3 regions of the Parazoarcus communis genome follow, and region 2 is predicted to be linked to each of the others. Evidence: predicted binding sites of a transcription regulator. Region 2 holds the regulator's gene; each other region holds the start of a gene.

The links. Region 2 encodes FliA, which starts transcription of late flagellar genes. Its sites were predicted from a motif close to CTAAAGTTNNNNNNNNNNNNGCCGNTA; they were not measured.
Positions count from the first base shown of each region.
Region 1: the regulator FliA is predicted to act here: its motif matches at 2,324-2,350, upstream of CEW83_RS15460 (YjfB family protein).
Region 3: the regulator FliA is predicted to act here: its motif matches at 4,346-4,372, upstream of motA (flagellar motor stator protein MotA).

Region 1 covers NZ_CP022187.1:3,392,273-3,398,235, reverse strand. Annotated here, with positions in the region: gene CEW83_RS15475 (DUF1513 domain-containing protein) at 1-784, shown strand, start outside; gene CEW83_RS15470 (glutaminase) at 808-1,719, opposite strand; gene CEW83_RS15465 (VF530 family DNA-binding protein) at 1,764-2,000, opposite strand; gene CEW83_RS15460 (YjfB family protein) at 2,083-2,277, opposite strand; gene CEW83_RS15455 (MFS transporter) at 2,488-3,810, shown strand; gene CEW83_RS15450 (sigma-54-dependent Fis family transcriptional regulator) at 3,850-5,823, opposite strand.
Region 2 covers NZ_CP022187.1:195,841-201,803, forward strand. Annotated here, with positions in the region: gene flhA (flagellar biosynthesis protein FlhA) at 1-1,159, shown strand, start outside; gene flhF (flagellar biosynthesis protein FlhF) at 1,345-2,799, shown strand; gene CEW83_RS00960 (MinD/ParA family ATP-binding protein) at 2,801-3,601, shown strand; gene CEW83_RS00965 (RNA polymerase sigma factor FliA) at 3,727-4,503, shown strand; gene CEW83_RS00970 (flagellar motor protein) at 4,524-5,264, shown strand; gene motD (flagellar motor protein MotD) at 5,286-5,963, shown strand, end outside.
Region 3 covers NZ_CP022187.1:1,795,865-1,801,827, reverse strand. Annotated here, with positions in the region: gene CEW83_RS08200 (HNH endonuclease) at 1-442, opposite strand, end outside; gene CEW83_RS08195 (NUDIX hydrolase) at 566-1,108, opposite strand; gene CEW83_RS08190 (diguanylate cyclase) at 1,272-3,248, shown strand; gene flhD (flagellar transcriptional regulator FlhD) at 3,396-3,713, shown strand; gene flhC (flagellar transcriptional regulator FlhC) at 3,726-4,283, shown strand; gene motA (flagellar motor stator protein MotA) at 4,420-5,274, shown strand; gene motB (flagellar motor protein MotB) at 5,342-5,963, shown strand, end outside.

The DNA.
Region 1 (5,963 bases), 1.4 Mb from region 2:
CGACGAGGACATCCGCCTCGAGGGCCATCTGAGCTTCAGCCGCGACGGACGCCTGCTGTTCGCCACCGAGAGCGAACTCATCAATGGTCACGGCCGCGTGGGCGTGTACGACGCACTCACGCTCCAGCGCCTCGCCGCCTGGCCCACCGGAGGCATTGGCCCGCATGCGCTGATGCAGCTCACCGACGGACGCATTGCGGTCGCCAACGGCGGCATCCTCACCCTGCCCGAGACCGGACGCCTCAAGCGCAACCTGGACAGAATGGACCCGACACTCGCGCTGCTCGACCCCGAAGACGGCCGCGTGCTCGCGCAATACCGCGTGCCGGACCCGTGGATGAGCGTGCGCCACATCGCACAGGCGGCCGATGGCCGCATCGCAGTGTCGCTGCAGAACGAAGCCGGGGATGCGGCAGACACGATCAGGGCGCGGCCACTGTTCGCCCTGCTCACGGACGAGGGCCTGCGCTACGGCACGGCGACGCCCGAGGTGCTCGCAGCCTGTGGCGGCTACGCCGGCGACATTGTCGCGATTGACGGGCCGACGGGCCCCGTATTCGCGGTGAGTTGCAGCGTGGCCGGCACGCTTGCGCTATGGGAGGCGGACGGCAGCTTCATCGGCCATCTGCCCACACCCGGCGTCTGTGCGCTGACCGCCACGCGCGGGGGGCTGCTTGCCACCGGCGACGGCGGCGACCTGTGGGCAGTCGCACCCGCCGAAGCCCGCGCCCAGGCGCACTGGCCACACGCATTCGCCTTCGACAATCACGCGCGTCCGGGCTGATCGTCCACGCCTGCAGCAGGCACTCAGAACACCGACAGGCCGGTGCGCGCGACGAACATTTCGAGCGCCTTCATGCCCAGCAGCGAGTTGCCGGTCTCGTCCAGTCCCGGCGACCACACGCACAGGCTGAGCGTATCGGGCAGCACGGCCACGATGCCGCCGCCCACCCCGCTCTTGCACGGCAGGCCGATGCGGAAGGCGAACTCGCCGGCCGCGTCGTACGTGCCGCAGGTGAGCATCAGCGAGTTGATGCGACGTGCCTGGCGATCGGAAACCAGCGCCGAGCCATCGAGCGGATGCGCGCCATCGTTGCACAGGTAGCCGATGGCCCGGGCAAGCTGCACGCAGTTCATTGCCACCGAGCACTGGTGAAAATAGAGATCGAGCACCGGCGCAACATCGTTGTCGATATTGCCGAAGCCTTTCATGAAGTTGGCCAGCGCGATGTTGCGAAACCCCGTCGCTGCCTCCGACGCGGCCACCTCCTCGTCAAACGCCACGGCTTCGCCGCAAAGGCTGGAGAGCAGCGCGAGAATCTCGGCCCGCCCATCGCCGCAAGTGCTCACCAGGCGGTCGGCCACCGCAATCGCCCCGGCGTTGATGAAGGGGTTGCGTGGCACGCCGTGTTCGGCTTCGAGCTGCACCAGGGAGTTGAACGGGTTGCCCGAAGGCTCGCGCCCCATGCGCTGCCACAGGACCTCGCCCAGGTTGCGCATGGCGAGAGTGAGCGAGAACACCTTGGAGACACTCTGGATGGAGAACAGCGTCGTCGCATCGCCGGCACAGTACTCCGCGCCCTCGCGGGTGCGCAGTGCAATGCCCAGTTGGTGGGGCGAGACCCGCGCCAGGGCGGGGATGTAGCTCGCCACCTTGCCGGCGCCGAGTTCGGGTTTGAGCGTGCTGACGATGTCGTCGAGTACGGGCTGGAAGTCCATCGTCCTGTCCTTGCGAGTGAGGTGCGGCAGAATGGTGCGGACGCTCAGTGCCTGGGGATACCGTTGCGCACCGTATAGACATACAGCGCCTCGACCTGTTCGCGTGCCCACGGCGTGCGCCGCAGAAACTTGAGACTGGAGGCAATGCTGGGCTCGTGATTGAAGCAGCGGATGTCGATCTGCTGCCCGAGCTCCGCCCACGTGTAGTAGGTCAGCAGTTCGTTGAGGATCTTCTCCAGGGTGAGGCCGTGGAGGGGATTGTTGGGCTGTGCGTCTGCCATGGGCTTGTCTCGGATCGGGGCAGGCGAACGATAGCAGCCCCCCGGCTGCGCCCCAAGTTTTCAGCGGGCGCGACGGAACTGACTATGCCCAGGTATCGATCACGCCACCCGCGGTTCCGGCGGGCGCAGCGGGCACGGGCGGCAAGGCCTCGAGCAGCTGCATTGCGCTCTGCTCCTGGATGTCCATGGCTTTCTTGAGCACCGACATCGACACTTCCTGCTGCAGCTGGGCCGCGGAGTTGGCACTCGCGGCGGCGGCGATGGATGAGACATCCATGTCGCACCTCCTTGTCTGATTCTGGCGAACACGCCAATACCGGGCTTAACGGCAGTGCGCAGAAAAACTTGAATCGCCCCTCACCGTGACCTTGCGCACCAACTTGGTGTTTATCCGAGTACCTTAGTCGGGATAGCACGGGTAACATGACGGGATCTTTCGCGGGCGCCCCTCGCCCCGCCCGCCGCCAATCGAGTCAGCCCCCGCACAATGATTCTGATCCTCAAGTCCTTCCGTTCACTTTACTTTGCCACCCTGCTGATGCTGCTGGGCTCGGGCCTGCTCAGCACTTACCTGGCCTTGCGGGTTGCGGCAACGGCGGACGGCCTGTGGGTGGGTGCCTTGATGACGGCGAACTACGTCGGCCTGGTGCTGGGCGGCAAGGTGGGACACCGGCTGATTGGACGCGTCGGCCACATCCGCGCCTATGTGGCGTGCGCCGGCGTGGTGACGGCGGCCGTGCTCGGTCACGGCCTGACCGACTGGCTGCCGGCGTGGCTGACGCTGCGCATGGTGATCGGCCTGTGCATGATGTGCCAGTACATGGTGATCGAGAGCTGGCTCAACGAACAGTCCCATGCCGAGCAGCGCGGCCAGGTGTTTTCCGGATATATGGGCGCCTCCTATCTCGGCCTGATTCTGGGCCAGCTGGTGCTGGTGGCGCACCCCGAGCTCGGCCTGGAGTTGCTGATGCTGGTCGGGCTGTGTTTTGCCCTGTGCCTGGTGCCGGTTGCCCTCACCCACAAGCTGCACCCGGCCAAGCTGCATCCGGCGCCGCTCGAGCTGCGCTTCTTCTTCAAACGCGTTCCGCTGTCGCTGATCACCATTCTGGTCGCCGGGCTGCTGATTGGCTCCTTCTACGGCCTCGCGCCGCTCTACGGCACGCGCATGGGCCTGACGACCGAGCAGGTCGGTCTGTTCATGGGTAGCTGCATTTTTGCCGGCCTGCTCGTGCAATGGCCGCTGGGCTGGCTGTCGGACCGGCGTGATCGCGTATGGCTGATCAGCCGCTGTGGCGCGGTGCTGGCGGTGTTCGCCCTGCCGCTCGCAGTCTTGCCCGAGGCGCCGATATGGCTGCTGTTCGCGGCGGGCTTTGCGGTGTGCATGCTGCAGTTCTGCCTCTACCCGCTTGCGGTTGCGCTCGCCAACGACCACGTGACCGCAGACCTGCGGGTATCGCTCACCGCCATGCTGCTGCTGACTTTCGGTGTCGGCGCCAGTATCGGCCCACTCCTCGCCGGCGTGCTCATGCGCTTTCTCGGCGCCAACATGCTGTATGTCTTTGTCGCCGTCTGCGCGGCCGTGGTGGCATGGCGGGTGCAGCCTAAGCGTGCGACCCACCTGCATCAGGTCGACGACGCGCCGCTGCATCACATCCCGATGCCCGACAGCACCAGCAGCTCGCCGCTGGCCGCAGCCCTCGACCCGCGGGTCGACGAGCAGATTGCGCAAGAGCAGATGCAGCATGCCGGGCCGGAACAGCAGACGTCCCCCCCGACCGACGAACCCGTCGAGCGGCCTTCAGGCAACTGACGCCGGGCGGGTGCCCTCAGCCTACACCGCGAGACCGACTCAGAGCTGGTTTGGGGGCACGATGCCGTGGCGCTTCATGCGGCGATAAACCGTTGCACGGCACAGCCCGAGCTCAGCCGCTGCCGCAGTCACGCACCACTTGTGGCGCTGCAACGCTTCGAGCAACCATTCCCCCTCACGCTCGCTCCAGCGCGGCCCCGAGCCGGCCATGGACGACATCGCAGTCGGCGCTGGCGCCTGGGGCGCAGGCCTGTGAGCAAGTGACGGCTCCATGAACTCATCGGGCAGATCACACACCCGGATCCGTCCGCTGTCGCTGACCGCGAGCGCAAAGCGCAGCACGTTGCGCAACTGGCGCACGTTGCCCGGCCAGGCATGACCGCACAGCAGGGCCATGGCCGCCGGATCGATGTCGGCTTCGCATCCCATCTCGGCCGCTTCCTCGGCCACGAGCAGATTGATCAGGTAGGTCTTGTCCTCACGCATCCTGAGTGCAGGCAGGTAGAGTGTCGCACCACACAGCCTGTAGTAGAGATCCTCGCGGAACAGACCATCGGCAATCAGCTTGCGCAGGTCACGGTGCGATGCAGCCACCACCGTCAGCCGGATCGGCTGCGCTCTGTCGCTGCCGAGCGGAGTCACCTCCTTTTCGGCCAGCACACGCAGCAGTCGCGTCTGCAGGTGAATGGGCATGTCACCGATTTCGTCGAGGAACAGGGTGCCACCGTCAGCCTGGGCGATCAGCCCCTTCATGCCCTTGCTGCGCCCGCCGGTAAAGGCGCCGGCGGTGTAGCCGAACAGTTCGCTCTCGATCAGCGACTCGGGGATTGCGGCGCAATTGATGGCCACGAACGGTTTGTCGCAGCGGTCGCTCGATTCGTGCAGGGCCTTGGCCACGACCTCCTTGCCGGTCCCGGTTTCGCCGTGCAACAGAATGCAGACCGACTTGTTGACGAGGCGTTTTGCCTGCCTGATCAGACGCTGCATCTGCGGATCATCCCCCGCCAGGCGGTCGAGCGCGGGCGCGCTCACGTCCGGCTCGGCCATCTGCGCCAGCTCCGTCCTGCGACCGGGCGCGACGCTGGGCGAAATCACATGGGCGTAAAACACGTCGTGATCGAAGGTGGTCAGGGCCGTGCGCTCGTTCAGTAAGGCATTGCGCCCAATGCGCCATACCTCGGCACTGCCTTCGCGGAAGATCGAATCGAGCGAACTGCCCACGAGCGCGCAGGACACGCCGCGGTCACTCCCGGCCCTGAGCACGCGGCGCGCACCATTGTTGGCGCCGACAACGACGCCGTCGGCATCGAAAGCCAGCAGCATTTCACCGCTGGCATCGACCATCGGCCACGCCGCACCCAGCCGCAACACGTAGGCTTCGTGGAAGAAACGCATGAAGTTGGCGTCTTCGACCATCTTGGCGTACATCACCGTCAGCTGCAGCGCCAGGTGCTGACTCTCGCGCGGTGAAGGGGAGCTCAGGGCGGAGATGTCGAGCACCCCGAGCAACGCCCCGGTGGGGTCGAACAGCGGCGCACTGTTGCAGGTCAGCGCGATGTGAGACGAGTCAAAGTGATCGATCTGGTGGCAGGTAATCGGGCTGAGATCGGCGATGCATGTACCCACCGCGCAGGTGCCCGCCCGCGCCTCGCTCCAGTCGGCACCGAGGTAGAGACCCGAGCGTCGGAGTTCTCCCTCCCAGCGGTCATTGCCGATAAAGTCCACGGTCACGCCGCTGGCATCGGTCAACAGCAGCACGTAGCCGAGATCGCATACCCGCTTGTAGAGTTGCTCCATACCCGTGCGTGCGACCAGCAAAAAATCCTCGATCTGCTCGCGGTGCTGGCGCAGCTGGCTGTGTTCGATGATGTGTGCAGGCGTCGGCCGGGTGGGGTCGAGATCGTACTCTTCGATGCAGCGCAGCCAGGAACGCTGGATCCGGTCTTTGGATACGTCATTGCTCCGGGCCACGGACAGCACCCGCGAGATATGATCGCGTTGAGCGAGTTGCATTGCCAATGTCTCCTCCATGCGCGCCTTTGCGGGGAGCCCCCCAGGCGTCGGTCGTACGTCAGGCCGTTCGGGCGGCCTGCGTCGTCATTTCCTCATCTTATATCATTCGTAGCATCCTGCCGGCGCACGGCCCGCCCCCC
Region 2 (5,963 bases):
GGCCATGTTCGCCGCGCTGGCGTGGATGCGGCACAAGCGCATCGGCGAGGAGTTGCAGGCGGCAGAGGCGCCCGCGGCGGCGCAGGCGGCTGCGGCGCAGCAGCCGGCCGAATCGCAGGAGGCAAGCTGGAACGATGTGGCGCCGGTCGATGTGCTCGGGCTGGAGGTGGGTTACCGCCTGATTCCGATGGTGGACAAGGGGCAGGATGGTGAACTGCTCAAGCGCATTCGCGGCCTGCGCCGCAAGTTTGCGCAGGAGGTGGGGTTCCTGTCCTCGCCGGTGCATATTCGCGACAACCTCGAGCTCAAGCCCAATGCTTACCGGATTGCGCTCAAGGGGGTCGAGATCGGCACTGGCGAAGCGTATCCGGGGCAGTTCCTGGCGATCAATCCGGGTCGTGTGTCGGGGCCGCTGAGCGGTCGCGAGACCAAGGATCCGGCCTTCGGCCTGCCTGCATTCTGGATCGAAGGCGGCGGTCGGGAGCAGGCGCATGCGCTCGGATACACGGTGGTCGACGCGAGCACGGTGGTGGCGACCCACCTCAATCACGTCATCCTCAACCATGCCGCCGAGCTGCTCGGGCGGCAGGAAACCCAGTCGCTGCTCGACCATATCGGCAAGGACGCGCCCAAGCTCATCGAGGATCTGGTGCCCAAACTGCTGTCGGTTTCCACCGTGCAGCGGGTGTTGCAGAACCTGCTCGACGAGGGCGTCAATATCCGCGACATGCGCAGCATCATCGAGGTGCTGGCCGAACATGCGCCGCGCATTCAGGATCCGGTCGAGCTCACCGCGAAGGTACGCGAGGCGCTGGGGCGCGCGATTGTCCAGAGCCTGTTCCCGGGCAATGCCGAAGTGCAGGTGATGTCGCTCGAGCCCGGTCTCGAGCGCATCCTGCTGCAGGCCATGAGTGCGAGCGGCGAGGGCGGGGCGATCGAGCCGGGTCTGGCCGACACCCTGCTGCGTCAGACGGCGCAGCTTGCCCAGCGCCAGGAAGACATCGGCCTGCCGCCGGTGCTGCTGGTTCCGGCGCAGCTGCGCATGCTGCTGTCGCGCTTCCTGCGCCGTGCCGTGCCTTCGCTGAAAGTCATCTCCAATGGCGAAGTGCCGGAGTCGCGCACCATCCGCATCACCGGCATGGTCGGCACTCCGACCTGATCGAACGCCCGTCGCGCAGCCCCCCAGGGCTGCGTGCTGCGCCTGACAGCGGCAAGCGCCTTATGACTTTCCGGCAAGGGGAATAAGCGGGGGAAAACCGGTTTATTCCGCCCATGCCGCACAACCGGTCCGCCGCATAATCGTCTCCAGGATGCGCGCAAAGCGCTGTAGTCGGGAGATTCATCATGAACGTTAAGCGCTACTTTGCTCCAACTGCCCGTGAGGCACTGCGAGCCTTGAAGGAAGAGCTCGGTGCCGATGCCATCGTACTGTCCAACCGGGCAGTCGAGGGTGGGGTCGAGATTCTGGCGCTGCCTGCCGATGCCGTGGGTGCGCTGCAAAGCGTGCGCCCGGCGCCTGCTGCTCCGCGTGCGCCCGCTCCGGCGCCGACGCGCCAGATGGCGGCACCGATCGATGATGAAGACTTTCACCTCAGCCTGTCGGGGCTGGCCGCCGGCGTGGTGCCGCGCAGTGCTGCCCCGCAGCCGCCACGGCGCAACCCCGATCCGGTGATGCGCCCCTTCAATCCGCCGCGTATCGATACCAGCGCGCCCGCACCGCGCAGCAATGCAGCGCCGGCACCGGAGCGTGCAGCCGTGATGCGCTCGCGGGTGACGGTGGAAGACGGTGGTCGCCAGGCTGCGCCCGTCGTTGAGCGTCCGTCCGCTCGCGCCGCCGAAGACGCCCGTGTGCGGGAATTGCAGGAAGCCAATAACAAACTGATGGCCGAGCTGACGGGCATCCGCGGCATGATCGAACGCCAGCTCGCAGGCTTTGCCTGGGGTGAAACCCGCCGCCATGCACCCGCCCGCGCGGCCATGCTCGGAGAACTGCTCGAAGCCGGCTTCTCCGGTACGACCGCCCGCCAGCTGGCGGAAGCGATTCCGGAGGATGCGACGCCCGATCAGGCGCATGCCGTCGTGCGTGCCATGCTCGACCGCAAGCTCAATGCGCGCTCGACCGACGATGACCTCATCGATCGCGGCGGCGTCTATGCGCTGGTGGGCCCCACCGGTGTCGGCAAGACCACGACCACCGCCAAGCTCGCTGCACGCTGCGTGCTGCGTCATGGTGCAGGCAAGTTGGCGCTGATCACCACCGACGGCTACCGGATCGGGGCGCAGGAGCAGCTGCGGATCTATGGCCGGATTCTCGGCGTGCCGGTGTTCTCGGTGCGCGATGCAGCCGACCTGCGTCAGACCCTTGGCGAGCTGCGCAACAAGCACATCGTGCTTATCGACACCATGGGCATGAGCCAGCGCGACCGCATGGTGGCCGAGCAGGCGGCCATGCTCAGCGGCGCCGGCGACGTCCGCCGCCTGCTGCTGCTCAACGCAACCTGCCGCGGCGACACGCTGGACGATGTCGTGCGTGCCTACGCCGGTCCCGATCTGGCGGGCTGCATCTTTACCAAGGTGGACGAGGCCGCTTCGCTGGCACCGGCCATCGACGTCGCCGTGCGCCGCGCCCTGAATGTGTTCTACGTGACCAATGGCCAGCGCGTGCCGGAAGATCTGCACCTTCCAAACCGCGCCTACCTCCTTCATCGCGCTCTGCGCGAGCAGGGGGGCGAGTCACCCTGGCATCTCAACGGGGATGAGGCCGGCATGATGCTCGCAGCTGCGGGCCAGGGAGCCTGACATGATCGACGGACGCGAAGACCAGGCGGCGGGACTGCGGCGTTTGTTCCGTAACGCACCACCGGGCGTGGTGGCGCTGTATGCTACCGGTCGCTATCGCACGCACAATGCGGTGCGTGCTGCCCATCGCATTGCCGGCCATGCGCACCGCGTGCTGCTGCTCGACGAGGCGACCGGCGACGAGGCCCTGACCGCTGCACTGGACCTGCCGGCGGGCCCGGATCTGTTGCAAATGCTCGATGGTCGGCTGACGCTTGCCGGCCTGCTGCAGCCGGTGCCCGGTCTGCTCGGACGTGTGCCCGCTGCCGCCGCTGCACTGGCCTTGCCCCTGCTCGACGATGCGCGTCGCGCATGTCTGGTCGAAGCGCTGCGGGTCCTTCATCGTCATGCCGGGTTCGTGCTGATCCACGCCGGTCAGAGCTCGGCCAGCGACCCGTCGCCCTTTGTGCATGCGGCGCCGCGTCGGCTGCTGGTCGCAGAGGCGAGCGCGAGTGGCGCGACCGAAGCCTATCAAGTCATCAAGCAGCTCGCGGCGGCCGGTGCCGGGTCGCTGCACGTGGCCGTCTGCCGTGCCCGCAACCGGGCCGATGCAGAGCGCTTCTTCTCCAGCCTTCAAGGCCTGGTGCGCCGCCATGTCGGCGTGCCGCTGGCATGGCTGGGCGAAATCGAGCGCGACGACATCGCAGAAGGCCTGTCGCAGCCGCAGTCGATGTCCTCGCCGCGCGAGCCGGAGGCCGCGTTCCTGCGTCGTCTCTCGGTGATGGCACGTAGCCGGCCGGACGGGCAGGTGCGCAGGGAGTGAGTATTGTGATGCCGCTGACCTATCCTGCTAGCAATGCGAACGCCAGTGCGGGAAAATGGACCTCCTTGAACGCGCCAGCGGCCGCGCCCGATCGGTCGCGCCGCAAAAAGATACAGGTCCAATGGATGTACGACGCTGACGGACAACTTGATACCGATCACCTGGTGGTGTCCTACGCGCCGCTGGTCAAGCGCATTGCCTATCAGCTCATGGCCAAGCTGCCTGCGAGCGTTGACGTCGAGGATCTGATCCAGAACGGCATGATGGGCTTGCTCGATGCGATCGGTCGTTTCGAGGAAGGCATGGGGGCGCAGTTCGAGACCTACGCGGTCCAGCGCATCCGCGGCTCGATGCTCGATGGTCTGCGCGAGAACGACTGGGTGCCGCGCAGCCTGCGCCGCGACATGCGCCGCATCGAATCCGCCATCAACGATCTCGAGCAGCAGAATGGTCGCGCACCGAGCGAGACCGAGCTCGCCGAGTCCCTCGGCGTGTCGCTGTCCGAGTATCAGCACATGCTGCAGGAGGCGCGCGGTCACCAGCTCGTCTATTTCGACGACTTTGCCCGTGACGAAGGCGAGGATTTCCTCGAGCGTCATTTCGGCGAGCATGAAACCAACCCGCTGGAACTGCTCGAGAGCGCGGATAACCGTGCCAGCCTGGTGCGCGCCATCGAGGCGCTGCCCGAGCGCGAGAAGATGATCATGGCGCTCTACTACGACGAAGAGCTGAACCTGCGCGAGATCGGCGAGGTGCTGGGTGTGACCGAGTCGCGCGTGTGTCAGCTCCACAGCCAGGCCATTGCGCGCCTGCGTGTGCAGGTGGTCGGGGCTCGCCCGGCGGGCAGCACGCCCGGTGCGCGGCGCGGTCGCCCGCCCAAGAACCCGCCCGCAGGGGCCTGACGGCCACAGGATGGAATCCAATGGATAGCATCAGCCTCGTTGGCATCGCGCTCGGACTTGCCGCCATCCTCATCGGGCAGGTTCTCGAGGGTGGGCACCTGTCTTCGCTGATGCAGCCCACCGCATTCCTGATCGTGGTCGGTGGCACTGCCGGTGCGGTCATGCTGCAAAGCCCGCTGCGCGTTTTCGTCGACGGCCTCAAGATGGCCAAGTGGGTGTTCGTGCCGCCGATGAGCAGCCATGAGGCCATCATCGAGAAAGTGTCGGCGTGGAGCACGGTTGCGCGCAAGGAAGGCCTGCTCGTACTCGAAGGGCAGATTGACGGTCTGAATGATCCCTTCATGCAGCGCGGCCTGCAGATGCTGGTCGACGGTGTCGAGCCGGGGCGCCTGCGCGAAGTGCTCGAGGTCGAGATCGATACCTGGGAAGGGCAGCTCAAGCAGAAGGCCAAGATCTGGGAAGGCGCCGGCGGTTACGCGCCGACGATCGGGATTCTGGGTGCGGTGCTGGGCCTGATCCACGTCATGGAAAACCTCTCCGATCCATCCAAGCTCGGCGCCGGCATTGCGGTCGCCTTTGTTGCGACCATCTACGGTGTCGGGCTTGCCAACCTGATTTTTCTGCCGATCGCCAAGAAGCTGCAGGCCCATATCGGGACCATGGTGTCCCAGCGCGAGATGTTCGTTGATGGTCTGGTGGGCATCGCGAGCGGTGACAATCCGCGGATCGTCGAGAGCCGCATGCAGGGCTACGTGGTCTGACGGGCCACAGCGGAACCCGCCATGGCACGCAGACGCAAGGCTCCTGAAGAACACGAAAACCACGAACGCTGGCTGGTGTCCTACGCCGACTTCATCACCCTGCTGTTTGCGTTCTTTGTCGTGATGTACTCGCTGAGTTCGATCAACGAGGGCAACTACCGGGTGTTGTCCGATTCACTGGTGCAGGCTTTCCGCAGCATCAACGTGAACGAGAGCGGACAGCAGATCATCATGCCGCCGATCGCCGTGGTGACGGGCCCCATTTCGCCGGCCCTGCAGAAACCCAAGGTGCAGGCCCCGACCGCCGAAGAGAAGAAAGCCGAGGAAGAACGCCAGCAGAACGCCGCGCGCATGCGCAACATGGCCGAGGAAATCCGGCGTGTGCTCGGGCCGCTGACGCGTGACGGACAGGTCAGTGTGTCCGAAGGAGCGTTTGGCATTACCGTCGAGATCAACGCCAGTCTGTTGTTCGCGCCCGGAGAGGCCGTGCTCGGTGACGAGGCGGTTGCGGCGCTGCGTGCAGTGGCAGGCGTGATTGCGCTGGCGTCGTTCCCTGTGACGATCGAGGGGCACACCGACAACATCCCGATCAGCACCTTCCGCTTCCCCTCAAACTGGGAGCTCTCTGCGGTGCGGGCGTCGTCGGTGGTGCGCCTGTTCGTGGAGTCGGGGGTGTCGCCCGAACGCCTGACCGCCGCC
Region 3 (5,963 bases), 1.6 Mb from region 2:
TGACCACGTTCATCCACACGTCGCGGCCGCCGCGGGAAACCGGCATCACGTGATCGCGGGTGAGCTGGCTGCCCGGCAGGCGATGTCCGCAGTAGGCGCAGAGGAACTGATCGCGCCGGAACAGTTCGCGGTTGCTGAGTGGAGGCACCTTGGTGAGCGCCGCCGGGCGCTGCGTGCGTCCCTTGATGGCGATGATGCTCTGGGTGGTGATCTGCGATCGTTGTCCGGTGAGACGCGAGGTGCCGCCGAGGAAGCTGAAGGAATGGTCGCCAATGCTCCAGGCCACGAGATCACGCGCATGGTAGTGACATGCAGCCTGCCACGAGATCCAGCGATAGGGGGCACCGTTCATGTCGAGCGACAGGATCCACGGATGCTGGCCATCCTCATGAATGGCCAATCCGTCCGGGCCCAGCAGCGTCGCTCCATGTTCGATCAGCACGCGTCCTCCGTTACCTCTGGGGGGGCGCACCGAAACGCGGCGCACCACGTTTGTGAATGAAAACAGACAACTCCCTGCAGCGCAAGCTGTCCCGGGGGCTGCAGCGCGCGCAGAGGCCGGGTTTCAGGTTTTTGGCGCAGGCCCGATGCTGCCGGTGTGGAAAGACCACTTGCCACTGCGACGGTCTTCAAAGAAGTGTCGCAGGCTCAGAGCGATGGTGCGAAAGGCAATGTCGTCCCACGGAATGTCCGCTTCTTCGAACAGTGCGACTTCGAGTGACTCTTCGCCGGGGCGGAAATCGAGGTCGAGCAGGCGGGCGCGATACACGATATGAACCTGACTGATATGGGGAACGTCGATCAGGGTGAACATTTCGCCCAGTTCGATCCGCGCGCAGGCCTCTTCGAGCGTTTCACGCACAGCGCCTTGTGCGGTGGTTTCATTGTTCTCCATGAAACCCGCGGGCAAGGTCCACTTGCCATAACAGGGTTCAATCGCGCGCCGGCACAGCAGGATGCGGTCTCCCCACTCGGCCAGCGCGCCGACGACCAGCTTTGGGTTCTGGTAGTGGATCGTGCCGCAGTTGTCGCAGACATGGCGTGGCAAGGCATCGCCCGGGGGGATGCGTAAATCGACAGCGGCACCGCAGCTTGAGCAGAACTTCATGGGAGGGCTTCCTGTGTACGATGCCAATTCTAACAGGCCCGCGCAGCGCCAATCGGTATCGAAACATCGGGTCGGCACCGCTCCGCGTGTATGCGATCTGTACAAGATATCGTCGTTAGCGTTTATGCTAGCGATCAGGGTCCAATTCACTTCTTGCGAGAACATGCCTCCTTCGATCGACATGAACCGTTTTGCGCAGCTTAAGGCAACGGGCGATCTTCCTTCCCCACGCGGGGTTGCGCTCGCGATCATTCGCATGACGCAAAGCGACGATGTGTCGGTGGCAGAGCTGGCGCGGGTGATCAAGGGCGACCCCGCTTTTGTGGGCCGTATCATCAAGGCCGCCAACGGTCTGACCGGGCCGCAGCGGCGTTCGGTCGTGTCGGTGCAGGAAGCCCTGATGGTGCTGGGCATGCCTGCGGTGCGAACGATGGCGCTCGGTTTTTCGCTGCTGTCGAGCTACCGCAAGGGTGCATGCGCCAGCTTTGATTACGTGCGCTTCTGGTCATCTTCGCTGGTCATGGCTCTGTCGATGCAAACGCTGGTTCAGCGTCTGCGCGTGGTCGCCGCCGACGAGGCCTTCTCGGTCGGGCTGCTTGCTCGGATCGGCGAGCTGGCGATGGCTACCGTGTATCCGGTTGAGTATGGCCGCCTGCTGCTTGAGATCCAGCGCAATCCGGATCGGCGTCTGCTCGATCTGGAGCGGGAGGCGCTGGCGATGACCCACCGCGAGCTGGGTGCGGCCATGCTGGTGGATTGGGGATTGCCGCCGGTCTTCTCCGAGCCGGTGCGTTTCTTCGAACAGACCGAGCGTGCGGCCTTCGCACCCGAGAGTCGCGAAGCGACGATGATGCAATGTCTCGTGCTGTCCCGGGCCGTCGCGGAGATCTGCCTTGCCGTAGAGGCCGATCAGCCAGCGCTGATGGGGATGGTTCTGAAGCTGGCCTTGCGCCTCGGATACAGCCGCGATGAGTTCGTCTGTGCCTGCAGCGACATCGCGCGCCAATGGGTCGAATGGGGCAAGCTGCTGCAGATCGACACGGTTACGCCGCCACAGTTCTCGGAGCTGTGCCCGGGTGACGGGGGCGATGCGGGCGCTGCTGTGAAGTCCGGCGAAGATGCAGCGCCGGAGGTGAGTGTTGCGGTTGAAGCCGCTCCGCAGAGCCCGAGTGCGGCTTTGCGTGTCCTGCTGGTGGATGACGAGGCGAGCAGTCGTGACCAGTTGCGCGAAGTGCTTGACGGCGAGGGGCATCGTCTGTTCGAAGTCCGCCCCGGGCAGCAGGTGCTGGAGGCGGTTGTCGAGCTTCAGCCGCACATGATGGTGATCGATTGTGGTGTGTTCGGTGCTGAAAGCGAACGGCTGATTCGTGCCCTGCGTGCCACCCGCGTGGGGCGCCGGATGTACATCCTGCTGCTTGCGCCGAACGATGACGACGATCGCCTGATCGATGCGTTCGAGTCAGGCGCAGACGATTTTCTGCTCAAGCCGTTCCGCCCCAAGGTGCTTACCGCACGTTTACATGCAGGGCAGCGCGTCGTGAGACTGCAGCAGGAACTTGAGCGCGACCGCGAGGAAGTCCGGCATTTTGCCGCCGAGCTTGCGATCTCGAACAGGCGATTGCAGGAAGTGGCGTTGACCGATGCGCTGACCGGGTTCCCGAACCGTCGCTATGCCATTGATCGCATGCACCAGGAATGGGTGACCGCTACCCGCAACCGCCGGCCGCTGTCGTGCATGATCATCGATCTCGATGGGTTCAAGCTCATCAACGACACGCACGGGCACGATGTCGGCGACATGGTCCTGCGCCAGGCGGCGGATGCCTTGCGCGAGGCCTTGCGCGGGCAGGACGTGATCTGTCGAACGGGTGGCGACGAGTTTCTGGTGATCTGTCCGGAGACCGGGCTGACCTCGGCCATGATCTGTGCCGAGCGCTTGCGTGCGTCGGTGGACGCACTGCTGATCGAGACCGGTGGTCCCGCGCTTGAACTGACGGTCAGCATCGGGGTGGCGATGCGTGATGGCGCGATGGCCGATCTCGATGCGCTGATCAAACAGGCCGACCGTGGTGCTTACATGGCGAAGCGCCAGGGCCGAAATCGCGTCGCCTCTGTGCAGCAACCGGAAGCACCGGCCTGATTTTTGCCCGTTTGGCATGAGCTGGGCTGAAGGGATGTTGTTTGTTTGCAACAGCATTGACCCCCATTGCGGCATGGGAAAGCTTGCGGATGTTCAGAAATTACTTTAACTTCAAAGCCGCTTGTCCCTGAAAGGGAGTCATTTTTCATGAAACGCCCCGATTTTCAGGCAGAGATTCGCGAACTGAACCTGGCCTATCTGATGCTGGCGCAGCAGATGTTGCGCAGTGATCGGGAAACGGCAATGTTCAGGCTTGGCATGGGCGAGGCGTTTGCCGACCTGATAGAGGGGCTTTCCGCAGCGAAGCTCGTGCGCATGTCCAACAATCAGATGTTGATGCCGCAGTTCCGATTCAACGATGAGCAACTTGGCCGCCTGATGGCGGGCGAGGGCCGCGATCAGGCAAGCTCCAGTCTGCATGCAGCGATCATCGCTGCCGGCAAGGCTGCCGAGGAAGCTGCCTGAGGAGAAGAGAAAATGAAGAACAAACGGATTATCGACGAAGCGGACGACATTCGTCGCGCGGTGGAAATGGTGCAGCTCGGCGCGCGCATGCAGATGCTCGAGGTCGAAACCCAGCTCAGCCGCGAGAAGCTGCTCAAGATCTACAAGGAAGTTCGCGGGGTGTCGCCACCCAAGGGCATGCTGCCGTTTTCGACCGACTGGTTCATGACCTGGCAGCCCAACGTGCACTCGTCGCTGTTCATGGGCTTCCATCGCTTCTTCGAGAAGAAGGCTGGTGTCAGTGGTCTCCAAGCGATCCTGAAGTCCTATCATCTCTATCTCGATCAGATCGAGGCCGAGCAGATGGAGCCGGTGCTCAGCCTGACCCGCGCGTGGACCCTGGTCCGCTTCTTTGATGCCGACCTGCTGCACATGGCGGGCTGTACCTGTTGCGGCGGGCACTTTGTGGCCCATGCATACGACCCGACGCAGGCCTATGTCTGCGGTCTGTGCAACATGCCTTCGCGTGCAGGCAAGACCAAGCGGACGGCGGTGCGCAAGACCAAGGTCAGGGATACGGTTGCGGCCTGACGCTGCCGTTTTCAACAGAAAGGCTGCCTGATCCGGAGGCAGCCTTTTTTTCGTACCCGGAGTTCAAGTTTTTACTCTGCGGGCCGTTACAATTTTGCATTCCCAACCGACCCGTGCTTCCAGCCTGGAGTAAGCAGTGTTTCTGATCATCGGCTACGTCATCATTCTCGCCGCGTCGATCGGCACCTATGCGGTGCACGGCAGCCTGCTCGCACTGTGGGTGCCTCTTGAGTACATCGCCATTTTCGGCCTGATGATCGGCGGCTTCGTGGCCGGAAACGGGCCGAAGGCACTCAAGGCCACGCTGGGCTCGCTGAGCATGGCGGTCAAGGGCTCAAAGTACAATCGCGCGCTTTACGTCGATTTGCTGGCGATGCTGTTCGAGATCCTGGCCAAGGTGCGCAAGGAAGGCCTGATGTCGATCGAGAACGACATCGAGAACCCGGATTCGAGCCCGATCTTTTCGAAGTATCCGAGCGTGACATCGGACCACCATGTGGTCGAGTTCCTGTGCGACTACCTGCGCATGATGGTGGGCGGCAACCTGAATGCGTTCGAGATCGAGAACCTGATGGACATGGAGATCGAGACCCATCACCAGGAAGCGCATGTGGCGCCCCATATCGTGTCCAAGGTCGCCGATTCGGTGCCGGCCTTCGGTATCGTGGTGGCGGTGATGGGCGTGGTGAACGTGATGGGCTCGGTGGGTGAGCCGCCGGCGGTGCTGGGCAAGATGATCGGCGGCGCGCTGGTCGGTACCTTCCTCGGTATTCTCGTGTCCTACGGTTTCGTGGCCCCGCTTGCGAGCCAGATCGAGCAGAAGGTCGAAGAGGGTGGAAAGATCTACCAGGTGATGAAGGTGGTGCTGCTGGCGAGCATGAACGGCTATGCACCGCAGGTGGCGGTCGAGTTCGGACGCAAGGTGCTGTACGCCTCCGATCGGCCGACCTTTACCGAACTCGAAGAAGAAATCAAGAACCGCAAGGGCTGAGGCAGGGCATGGCGGAAACAGGCTTCGTGCTGGTGCGTTCTGATCCGGTTCCGGTCGGGGTGGAGTCGTGAGCGACGAAAGCCAGCAACCAATCATCGTCAAGCGCATCAAGAAGGGCGGCGGTGGCGCGCACGGCGGTGCCTGGAAGATTGCGTATGCCGACTTCGTGACCGCAATGATGGCGTTCTTCCTGCTGATGTGGCTGCTCGGCTCGACCGCGCAGGGCGACCTGGAAGGCATCGCCGATCACTTCCAGAATCCGCTCAAGCTGGCGATGGCTGGCGGCGAGGGCTCGGGAGACAGCTCGAGCATCATCAAGGGCGGTGGCGAGGATCTGTCGCGCAAGGTGGGGCAGGTCAAGCGTGGCGATACGCCGAGCACCCGTGCCATCAACGTTGACGCTGCGCGCGACCGGACCCCGTCCGATCCTGCCGATGGCGGTGCCGAAGAGGCGGAGCTGCGTCGCGAGCGCGCCCGGCTGGTCGATCTCAAGGGGCGCATCGAAGCCATCATCGAGGCCGACCCCCAGCTCCGGCAGTTCAAGGAGCAGATCCTGATGGACATCACCTCGGAGGGGCTGCGCATCCAGCTGGTGGACGAACAGAACCGGCCGATGTTTACCTCCGCAAGTGCCAACCTTCAGCCCTATACGCGCGACCTGCTGCGTTCGATCGGGCGTGCGCTCAATG